Linked DNA regions of Actinospica robiniae DSM 44927. The protein of the gene in region 3 interacts with the protein of the main gene of each other region in a pairwise test. Links are inferred from orthologs where the notes say so. Each region holds a gene or a part of one and is shown on either strand. Other genes may lie near its edges.

Region 1 (3,159 bases), 1.3 Mb from region 3 along the record:
CGTACATGCCGATCCTTCTTGTCGATTCGCCCGAGGGCCTAGAAGCCCAGCGGGAACGAGGCGCCGCCCGGGCCGCCGAGGCCGCCGCCCTGGCCCAGCTGCGAGAGCGGGCCGAGCTTGTCCTGCTGCAGCGCGTCGGACTTCCGGTTCGCGTCGTGGATGGCCGCGATGATCAGGTCGGCAAGGGTCTCGGTGTCCTGCGGGTCGGCCGCCTCCGGCGAGATCTTCAGACCCTTGATCTCGCCGAGTCCGCTGACCGTGGCCTCGACCAGGCCGCCGCCGGCGCTGCCGGTCACCGTCTGCTCGCCCAGCTCCTGCTGCGCCGCCAGCATCTGCTCCTGCATCTGCTGGGCCTGCTGGACCAGCGCTCCCATGTCGAATCCTTCTGGAAACACCGTCGTCGCTCCCTTGTCTTCCGTGCGGCGGCCGCGGGAGGCGGCCGGTCCCTGTCTCGACGAGCCTACGGGGCCCGGAGCTTGTGCGGCTGCGGGCGGCCCGTCTCAATCAGTGCCCTGCATCTCCTCGAGCAGGTTGGCGCCGAGCTCCCGAACCAGCAGGTCGCGGGCCGAGGGACCGGGGCCGAGGCTGACCGCGGCCCGGTCGTCCATCCGCACCAGACCCGCCTCGAACGGGTCCTCCTCCTCGGCCGGCTCGGGCGCCGTGGCGAGGGGTGGCCTGGACTGGGCCGGCGGCGCGGTGGCGGCGGACACGGCCGAAGAGACGTTCGGAGCCGGGGGCATGGCCGGGGCCGCGGCGGAGCCGGCGGCGTACGGCGCGCCCGGAGCGGGCCGGTCCGGCGGCGGATGGGTCGGGGGCGTACCCGGCCCGTCGATGCGCGCTTCGGGGCCGGCCGCGGGCATCGCCGACGCGGGCGCGGCGGCCTGCGGCGCAGCGTTCTGCGACGGGGCGCCGAAACCGCCGGAAGCCGGGCCCGCACTCGGATTCTGGGCGGCCGGACCCGAGCCGAAGCCCTGGCTCGCCGGACCCGGTGCCGCCGGGCCGCCGGACCCGAAGCCCGGGCCGCCGTGCCCCGGCCCGCCGCCCGGCCCGAATCCCTGGCTCTGCCCCGATCCCGACCCGGCGCCCGGATCGACGAGCGCGTCGATCCGCCACTCGCCGCCGAAGATCTGGCGCAGCACCTGACGCAGCGTCTCCTCGCGGTTGGACCCGGCGAAGCTGTCGCGCAGGCCGGCGCTGTTGAAGCCGATCTGCAGCACCCGCCCCTCGACCCCGACCACGTTGGCGTTGGCCGAGATCATGGTCCAGGCGACCCGGCTCTGCGACTTCACCAGCTCGAGGATCTCGGGCCAGCGGGCGCGTATGGCGGACACGTCGCCCGCGGGCGCGGGCGACGCACTCGGCGCGGGGCCGGCGGACGGCGCCGCCGCGGCGGGGGCGGCCGGGGCCGCGGGCTCGCGCCACGGTGCGGCGCCGAGCGTCGAGGAGGGCGGGGCGGGAGCCGGCGGCGCCGGGGCCGGCGCGGCCATCGCGGCGGGCACCGGGGCGGCCGCGGCGGGCTGCGCCGGGGGTTGCTCGGCCGCGGCGCCCGGCGCGGGCACGTACCCGGCCGGAGCCGCCGCCGCGGTGGCGCCGAAGCGCTCGAGCCGTTCCAGCCGCGTCGCCATGGCCCGGGCGGAATCCTCGGCGCCGGGCAACAGGATCCGCGCGAAGACGAGTTCGAGCAGCAGCCGGGGCGCGGTGGCGCCGCGCATCTCGGTGAGCCCGGTGTTGGCCAGGTCCGCGGCCCGGGAGAGCTCGGCCTGGCCGAAGCCCGCGGCCTGCTCGGACATCCGGGCCATCCGGTCGGCCGGCACCGAGATCAGGCCCTTGCCCGCGGCGTCCGGCACCGCCTGCAGGATGAGCAGGTCGCGCAGCCGCTCGAGCAGGTCGCCGAGGAAGCGGCGCGGGTCGTGCCCGCCCTCGACCACGCGGTCGACGATCTCGAACGCGGCGGCGCCGGAGCGGGCCGCGAGCGCGGAGACCGCCTCGTCGAGCAGCGCCGAGTCGGTGTAGCCGAGCAGCGCGGCGGCGGCCTGGTAGCTCACGCCGTTCTCGTCCGCGCCGGCCAGCAGCTGGTCCATGACCGAGAGGGAGTCGCGCACCGACCCCGCCCCCGCCCGCACGACCAGCGGCAGCACCTCGGGCTCGACCTTGATCTGCTCCTGCTCGCACAGGTGCGCCAGGTAGTCGCGCAACGTGCCGGGCGGGACCAGCCGGAAGGGGTAGTGATGCGTACGCGAGCGGATGGTGCCGATGACCTTTTCCGGCTCCGTGGTCGCGAAGATGAACTTGAGGTGCGGCGGAGGCTCCTCGACCACCTTGAGCAGCGCGTTGAACCCGGCCGAGCTCACCATGTGGGCCTCGTCCAGGATGTAGATCTTGTAGCGCGACTCGACCGGCGCGAAGAACGCCCGCTCGCGCAGATCCCGCGCGTCGTCCACACCGCCGTGCGAGGCCGCGTCGATCTCGATCACGTCGAGCGACCCCGCCGCCCCGCGGGCCAGGCCCACACAGGACCTGCACACGCCGCACGGCGTCGGCGTCGGCCCCTGCTCGCAGTTCAGGCAGCGCGCCAGGATGCGCGCGCTGGTGGTCTTGCCGCACCCGCGCGGCCCGCTGAAGAGATAGGCGTGATTGACCCGCTGGTTGCGCAGCGCCTGCTGCAGCGGTCCGGTCACGTGCTCCTGCCCGATGACCTCTTCGAAGGTCTCGGGGCGATACCGGCGGTAGAGCGCTAGCGACACGCTTGTGAGCCTAGCCGCTTCCGCCGACAACAATGCGAAAGACCCCTCGCGCACCCGCCAGAGCCTGCCTACCCTTGCTGCATTCCTGCCCTGGGGGGGTTCGGTGGGATGACGCCACACGAGGGGTCCGGGAACAGGATAGCCCAGAAATCAGAGTGGCGGAGCACCCCCGATCGTCGGGTAAGCTACCCCACGGAGGATTCGCCTAGTGGCCTAGGGCGCACGCTTGGAAAGCGTGTTGGGGGCAACCCCTCACGAGTTCAAATCTCGTATCCTCCGCCCCAGGGACAGCCCCTGACCTGCGAAAGCAATGGTCAGGGGCTGTTTCGTCAATGGGCCGAAAACCGCCCGGGGCCGGCCCCGAAGGTGGCATGGCGCACCATCGCGGTTGCGCGCGCGGCGGCGGTCGCGGGAT
Region 2 (3,126 bases), 1.5 Mb from region 3 along the record:
GGGCTCGCTCTCCACGATCCTGAGTCAGGCCAAGAACTACGACCCGACCACGCAGCTGTCCGCGCTGCTGGCCACCGGCGACGTCAGCGAGGTGGGCCAGGAGACGGTGGACGGCCGGCAGGCCACGCACTACTCCGGCACGCTCACCTCGGCCCAGGTGCTGGCCCTCGGCAGCAGCCAGGCGCACCTGACGGCCGATCAGGTCGCCCAGCTGCAGAGCGAGTTCAAGGCGGCCGGCATCAAGTCCGAGGCCATCGACCTCTGGGTCGCCGCGGACAAGCTGCCGGTCGAGATCAAGATCGCGCAGCAGGCGAGCACCACCTCGGTGAAGATGGACATGCACCTGTCCGACTGGGGCGCGAAGGTGAACATCGGCGCGCCGCCGGCGGACCAGGTCTTCGACCTCACCGGCAAGCTCGGCTCGATCGGCATGGGCGGCTGATCCGATCCCGTCCGATGATCGCAGGATCCGGCCCGCGCCGCTCACGGCGCGGGCCGGATCGCGTTCGAGGCGCGTTCCGGGGCGGGGAGGGCGCCGGAGAGGAGACCGCGGGGCGGGCGATTTGCCCTGTGTGCGGGCCGCGGGTTAGCCTTGACCCGATCCGATGACCGCTGGTCGCTGCTCGCGTTCGCGTAGAGCAGTCGAAGGTCCTGCGACCGCAGGTGGCCCGCGCAGGTGTATGTAGGTGAGCTTACGACTCGATCGCCCGAGTCGGCCCTGACCCCGTGCGCCCGCGCATGGGGTTTTCTTGTTGCCGCAGCATCTCCGCCCGCCGTGATACGCGGGACCGACGGTCCTCACACACCACCGTCCCGGAAGGAGGGCCATGGCGAAGGCTGAGCGTCAGGCCGCCGTCGAGGAGCTCACGGCTCAGTTCCGTGAGTCCAACGCGGCCGTGCTGACCGAGTACCGCGGGCTCACCGTGAAGCAGCTCAAGGAGCTGCGTCGCGCCCTGGGTGCGGACACGCAGTACGCCGTCGTGAAGAACACCCTGACCCAGCGTGCGGCCAGCGAGGCCGGCATCGAGGGTCTCAACGACCTGCTGGCCGGGCCGTCCGCGATCGCCTTCATCAAGGGCGACGCGGTCGAGGCCGCCAAGGGTCTGCGTGACTTCGCGAAGGCCAACCCGCTGCTGGTGATCAAGGGTGGCGTGATGGACGGCAAGCCGCTGTCCGCCACCGAGGTCACCAAGCTCGCCGACCTCGAGTCCCGCGAGGTTCTGCTGGCCAAGGCCGCCGGCGCCATGAAGGCGTCCCTGGCCAACGCCGCTGCGCTGTTCCAGGCCCCGCTCACGCAGTTCGCCCGCACCGCGGACGCCCTGCGCGCGAAGGTCGAGCAGAACGGCTGAGCTGCCGTCCAACCCCCGGGCAGCGCGACACCTCACGGTGCACCGCCGCCCGACCCCGATTCGTAGTACCGAAAGGAAGTCATCATGGCGAAGCTGAGCAACGACGAGCTGCTTGAGTCGTTCAAGGAAATGACGCTGATCGAGCTCTCCGAGTTCGTCAAGCTGTTCGAAGAGGTCTTCGACGTCAAGGCCGCCGCCCCGGCCGCCGCCGTCGTGCAGGCCTCCGGTGGCGGCGAGGCCGCCGCCGAGGTCGAGGAGCAGGACGAGTTCGACGTCATCCTCGAGTCCGCCGGCGACAAGAAGATCCAGGTCATCAAGGTCGTGCGCGAGCTGACCTCGCTCGGCCTGAAGGAGGCCAAGGACCTCGTCGACAGCGCGCCGAAGGCGCTGCTGGAGAAGGTCAACAAGGAGGCCGCCGAGAAGGCCAAGGCCGACCTCGAGGCCGTCGGCGCGGGCGTCTCGGTCAAGTAGTTCCAAATAGCCGCCCTGCGCCCTCCACGGGGCGTAGGACAGCTTGCCGCAGGGCCGTATCGGGTGGATCGCCCCACCCGATACGGCCCTGTGCCGTTTCCCGGCAGTCGTCTCCCGGCGGCTGCCTTCCGCCGTCCCCGGTCCCGGCCGCCGCACCGCCCCCGAGGGCCCCTGGCGCCCCTGGCGCGCCGCCGCTCGACCGTGTGGACTTCCACGGCCCCGTACGCGGCCCCCGGGCCGAGGCGGCGCGCCCTACGGGCGTCTCCGGGCCAGTATCGCGACCCCTGTTCTCCATCCGCCTTGGAATTCGTCCCCGAAGCGGCGAGTGATCTCGTCGGGCCGCGGGTACACCCTCGTCTGGACGAGTCCGCGGGTTGCCGATTTGGGCCGGTAGAGACGTCAAGGGGCTTGTCACTCTTGACGAAACGGCTCCGGCGCGCAATTCTCTGGTCGTCTGCACGAGACGCGGCGGTCCCTCATGGGCAGCGCAAGCCGGGGCTGGCCGCCCGCGTCTCCGACACGGTTCACGCGTGTTGCGCCGTCTTCTGCCACGGCCGCGCGGGGAACGTGTCCAGCGCACTGCCGAGCGGCTCTGAACTGGGCTTTCATAAAGCCCGCGAGTCGGACTCGACAGCAGTTGGCCTTTCGGCTACACTGCTCGTTTGCGCTGCCTTCTACCGTATGAGCACGTTCCGGAGTCGGCCGGTCACCCCCTCCACGGGTGTCGGTCTTGTCGAGTTCTCCGGTTCCGTGCCCGATCGGGCACCGGTGGCGCGAAGTGAGTCCGAGCCCTCGGAAGGACCCCGTCACCTTGGCCACCGCCGCCCCGCACGCCGTGAACGGTAATAACACCAGCACCGCCCCCCGCCGTGTCTCTTTCGCCAAAATCCGCGAACCGCTCGAGGTTCCGAACCTGCTGGCGCTCCAGACCGAGAGCTTCGACTGGCTGGTGGGCAACCAGGCATGGAAGGACCGGGTCGCTGCCCAGCAGGCGGCCGGCCTGGAAGTACCGACCACCTCCGGTCTGGAGGAGATCTTCGAGGAGATCTCCCCGATCGAGGACTTCTCCGGGTCGATGTCCCTGACCTTCCGCGACCACAGGTTCGAGCCCGCCAAGTACTCGATCGACGAGTGCAAGGAGCGGGACTTCACCTTCGCCGCGCCGCTGTTCGTCACCGCCGAGTTCACCAACAACGAGACCGGCGAGATCAAGAGCCAGACGGTCTTCATGGGCGACTTCCCGCTCATGACCAACAAGGGCACCTTCATCATCAACGGCACCGAGCGTGTCGTGGTGTCCCAGCTG
Region 3 (4,287 bases):
CCAATCGGGACAGCACGGCACCTTCGCCGAACGCTCGGCACTGGCGATCGCCGCGCGCAGCAGCTGGAACTCGTGGTTCAGATCGGCTCGAAGGCGTGTGGTCTCCATACATCGAGTCAATCACCCGCTACCGACAAAATCGGACAGGTCAGGCCGTGCCGCCCGTCGTAGCCGCACGTCGGACAGGCGCCGCCGCCCGCCGGCCGCGCGTCACGCGGCCATGACCCCCGGGCCGAACAGGGCCTTGACCTCGGAGTAGAAGCCGTTGCCCGCGTCCACCCGGTAGGCCGGCAGCGCGTACTTCGCCGTCGTGTCGCTGCCGACGACGTTCAGCTGCACCCGCTGGCCGCCCGGGTAGGTCTCCAGGATCCGCTTGAGCTCGGCCACGGACTGGGCGTTGACCCGCCGCTCGCGCAGCGTGAGCAGCACCGGCATGTCGGAGCCGACGGTGGAGATGTCCAGCGGGGCGAGCTCCTTGCCCATCACCGACTTGACCCCGTCGCGCTCCTTGAGGTTGCCGAGCACCGAGACCGCGGCGTCCGGACGCAGCTCGTCCATGTACAGCTGGTAGGCCTGCGGGAAGAAGAGCACGTCGATACTCGCGTCGAGGTCCTCGACCACCACGGCCGCCCACGTCTCGCCACGCTGGTTGACCTTGCGGTCGACCTTCGTGATCAGGCCGGCGATACGCACCGGACCCTCGGTCCGCTCGTTCTCCAGCAGATCCGGGATGGACAGATCGCGGTTGCGGGCCAGCAGCGGCTCCGCGCCGCCGAGCGGGTGGTCGGAGACGTAGAGGCCGAGCATCTCCCGCTCGTAGCTGAGCAGGACCTTCTTGCTCCACTCCGGCGCGTCCTGCGCGATCGCGGCGCCGCCGAAGGAGCCGGCGTCGGGCTCGTCCGCGCCGAGCTCGCCGAACAGCGAGTCCTGGCCGAAGGCCTCGGCCTTCTTCAGGCTGATCACCGAGTCGACCGCGGATTCGTGCACTTCGATCAGGGCGCGCCGGGGGTGGCCGAGCGAGTCGTACCCGCCGGACTTGATCAGCGACTCGACCGCGCGCTTGTTGCACACGACCAGCTCGACCTTGTCCAGGAAGTCGCCGAACGAGGTGTACGTGCCCTTCGACTTGCGCGCCCGGATGATCGCGTCCACCACGTTCTCGCCGACGTTGCGCACGGCGCCGAGGCCGAAGCGGATGTCGGCGCCGACCGGGGTGAACTGGTGGGCCGAGTCGTTCACGTCCGGCGGCAGCACCCGGATGCCCATGCGCCGGCATTCGGCCAGGTAGACGGCCGACTTGTCCTTGTCGCCACCGGTCGAGGTGAGCAGCGCGGCCATGAACTCGACCGGGTAGTTGGCCTTCAGGTACGCGGTCCAGAACGAGACGATGCCGTAGCCGGCGGTGTGCGACTTGTTGAATCCGTACCCGGAGAAGGGCACGAGCACGTCCCAGACGGACTGGATCGCCTCCTTCGAGTAGCCGTTGTCCGCCATGCCGGCGGAGAAGCGCTCGAACTCGGCGTCCAGGATCTCCTTCTTCTTCTTGCCCATCGCCCGGCGCAGCAGGTCGGCGCCGCCCAGCGAGTAGCCGGCCAGGTTCCGCGCGATCGCCATGACCTGCTCCTGGTAGACCACCAGGCCGTAGGTCTCCCCCAGGATCGGCTCGAGCACCTCGGCCAGCTCCGGGTGGATCGGGGTGGCCTCCTGCCGGCCGTTCTTGCGCTCGGCGTAGTTGATGTGCGAGTTCGCTTCCATCGGGCCCGGCCGGTAGAGCGCGAGCACGGCCGCGATGTCGCCGAACTTGGTCACGCCCATCGACTTGAGCAGGTTGCGCATGCCCGAGTTGTCGAGCTGGAACACCCCGAGCGTGTCGCCGCGGGACATCAGCTCGAAGGTCTTGTCGTCCTGCAGCTCCAGCGTCTCGAGGTCGATCTCGACCCCGTGGTTCACCTTGATCAGCGCGATCGCGTCGGAGATGACCTTGAGGTTGCGCAGCCCCAGGAAGTCCATCTTCAGCAGGCCCATGGCCTCGCAGCTCGGGTATTCGAACCCGGTGATGACCGCGCCGTCCTTCTCCCGCTGGTGCAGCGGGACGGCGTTGGTCAGCGGCTGCGAGCCGATGATGACGGCGCACGCGTGCACGCCGAAGTTGCGCATCATGCCCTCGACGCCGCGTGCGGTGTCGATGACCTTCTTCACGTCCGGGTCCGCGTCGTAGAGCGAGCGGATCTCGCCGGCTTCCTTGTACCGGTCGTGCTTCTCGTCGAAGATGCCGTAGATCGGGATGTCCTTGGCCATCACCGGCGGCGGCAGCGCCTTGGTGATCTTCTCGCCGAGGGCGAAGGGGTAGCCCAGGATCCGGGACGCGTCCTTGATCGCCTGCTTGGTCTTGATCCGGCCGAAGGTGTTGACCTGCGCCACGCACTCGGCGCCGTACTTGTCGGTGACGTAGCGCAGCATCTCGTCGCGCCGGTCGTCCGCGAAGTCGAGGTCGATGTCGGGGGGCGAGATGCGCTCGGGGTTCAGGAACCGCTCGAACAGCAGCGCGTGCTCGATCGGGTCGAGCTCGGTGATGCGCAGGCAGTAGGCGACCATCGAGCCGGTGGCCGAGCCTCGGCCCGGGCCGAGCGCGATGCCGGTGCGCTTGGCGTACTGGCAGATGTCACCGACGATGAGGAAGTACGCGCTGAAGTCCATCCGCTCCATCAGCGCGAGCTCGAGCTCGATCCGGTCCGCGTACTCCTGGCTCAGCTCCGGCCCGAACCGGCGGTGCGCTCCGGCGTAGACCTCCTTGCGCAGCCAGGACGCCTGGGTCTCGCCCTCGGGCACCGGGAACTGCGGCATCCAGGACTTGTTCTCGGCGAAGACCTCGTCGTACGCGTCCGGGGCTACCATCTCGGCGATCAGCAGCGAGCTGTCGCAGGCGCCGGGCACGGAGTCGAACAGCCGGCGCATGTCCTCGGCCGGCTTGATGTAGTAGCCGGTGCCGTTGAAGCGGAAGCGGGTGGGGTCGTCGAGGTTGCGGCCGACGCCGATGGCCAGCATCGCGTCGTGCGCGGGGGCCTGGTCCTCGGTGATGTAGTGCGAGTCGTTGGTGGCCAGCGGCGGGATCCCGAGCTTGCGGCCGATCTCGAGCAGGCCGTCGCGCACCTGGCGCTCGATGCCGAGGTCGTGGTCCATCAGCTCGAGGAAGTAGTGGTCCTTGCCGAAGATGTCCTGGTAGGCCGAGGCCGCCTTGACCGCCTCGTCGAACTGGCCGAGCCGCAGCCGGGTCTGCACCTCGCCGGAGGGGCAGCCGGTGGTGGCGACGATGCCCTCGGCGTGCTGCGAGATCAGCTCGCGGTCCATCCGCGGGGCCTTGTAGAAGCCCTCGAACGAGGCGATGGAGGAGATCTTGAACAGGTTGCGCAGCCCGGTCGCGTTGACCGACTGCATGGTGATGTGGGTGTAGGCGCCCCGCCCGGAGACGTCCTTGCCGCCCTCTTCCTCGTCGTCCCCGCCCGCAGACGGCCGCAGGTGCGCCGGACCGCCCCAGAACACCGGCTTCTTGGTGAACCGCGACTCCGGCGCGACGTACGCCTCGATGCCGATGATGGGCTTGATATCGGCACCCGAGGCCCGGGCGTCCTTGGCCGTCTTCCACAGGTCGTAGGCGCCGAACATGTTGCCGTGGTCGGACATCCCGACCGCGGGCATGCCCAGCCGCGCCGCCTCCGCGACCAGCGGCTTCATCTTGGCCGCACCGTCCAGCTTGGAATACTCGGTGTGGACGTGCAGGTGGACGAAGGAGTCGGAAGACACGGTCGGGGAGCTCCGTTCTTACGTGGCTGACGCGGGCCGACTCCACCTTAGTGCTTCCAGAGATGGGCTGAGCCCGGGCCCCGCCGGGCTCAGCCGACCCGTAGCCGCGGGTCCCGGTCGCCGAGCACCTGCGCCGCCGGCCAGCGCTTCCGAAGCACTTCGGCGAGCAGGAAGTTGCCCACTCCCTCGGCGATCACCATCACGTCGGTGCTGACGCGCACGAGCCGGGTGCGCTCATCGTCGGAGAGTTGCTCGATGAGGTAGGGGGCGGGCAGCGCGAAGCCCGGATGTTCGCCGTCGAGGCACCCGCCGCACTGGCACGCTCCGGCGCAGGCGTCGTCGTGCTGATGACCAGGCCCGTGGCCGGCTACCTCGCCCGCGGCCGGCTCATCGAGATCGAGCCGCACGTTCGGGAACACCGGCTCGGTTCGGCCGGGCGGCAGTGGAATGAGCAGTGCGTAGTAACGCACGGCGGTGAACGCCTTC

What was found.
Region 1: the proteins of dnaE (region 3) and ACTRO_RS24135 interact in binary tests that used the Escherichia coli proteins (3 or more experiments, as listed by UniProt). The link is inferred for Actinospica robiniae DSM 44927 from one-to-one orthologs.
Region 2: the proteins of dnaE (region 3) and rplL interact in binary tests that used the Escherichia coli proteins (3 or more experiments, as listed by UniProt). The link is inferred for Actinospica robiniae DSM 44927 from one-to-one orthologs.

Annotation. Positions count from the first base shown.
Region 1 is NZ_KI632511.1:5,686,713-5,689,871, forward strand. The notes cover bases 123-3,136. They hold ACTRO_RS24135 (DNA polymerase III subunit gamma and tau), read right to left. Parts: upstream 2,745-3,136; coding sequence 501-2,744; downstream 123-500. Other genes in these bases: ACTRO_RS24130 (YbaB/EbfC family nucleoid-associated protein), read right to left, coding at 123-374. Also shown: recombination mediator RecR, read right to left, coding at 1-7; more of ACTRO_RS24130, read right to left, coding at 39-122. UniProt on the Escherichia coli protein: Part of the beta sliding clamp loading complex, which hydrolyzes ATP to load the beta clamp onto primed DNA to form the DNA replication pre-initiation complex.
Region 2 is NZ_KI632511.1:5,432,254-5,435,379, reverse strand. Bases 146-3,126 are described here. They hold rplL (50S ribosomal protein L7/L12), read left to right. Parts: upstream 146-1,433; coding sequence 1,434-1,820; downstream 1,821-3,126. Other genes in these bases: rpoB (DNA-directed RNA polymerase subunit beta), read left to right, coding at 2,632-3,126; rplJ (50S ribosomal protein L10), read left to right, coding at 828-1,349; ACTRO_RS22975 (SCO4651 family lipoprotein), read left to right, coding at 146-442. Also shown: more of ACTRO_RS22975, read left to right, coding at 1-145. UniProt on the Escherichia coli protein: The binding site for several of the GTPase factors involved in protein synthesis (IF-2, EF-Tu, EF-G and RF3). Is thus essential for accurate translation.
Region 3 is NZ_KI632511.1:6,943,151-6,947,437, reverse strand. What follows is about bases 11-4,152. They hold dnaE (DNA polymerase III subunit alpha), read right to left. Parts: upstream 3,802-4,152; coding sequence 211-3,801; downstream 11-210. Other genes in these bases: ACTRO_RS50510 (DUF6348 family protein), read right to left, coding at 3,891-4,152; ACTRO_RS29840 (maleylpyruvate isomerase family mycothiol-dependent enzyme), read right to left, coding at 11-108. Also shown: more of ACTRO_RS29840, read right to left, coding at 1-10; more of ACTRO_RS50510, read right to left, coding at 4,153-4,287. UniProt on the Escherichia coli protein: DNA polymerase III is a complex, multichain enzyme responsible for most of the replicative synthesis in bacteria. This DNA polymerase also exhibits 3' to 5' exonuclease activity. The alpha chain is the DNA polymerase catalytic subunit.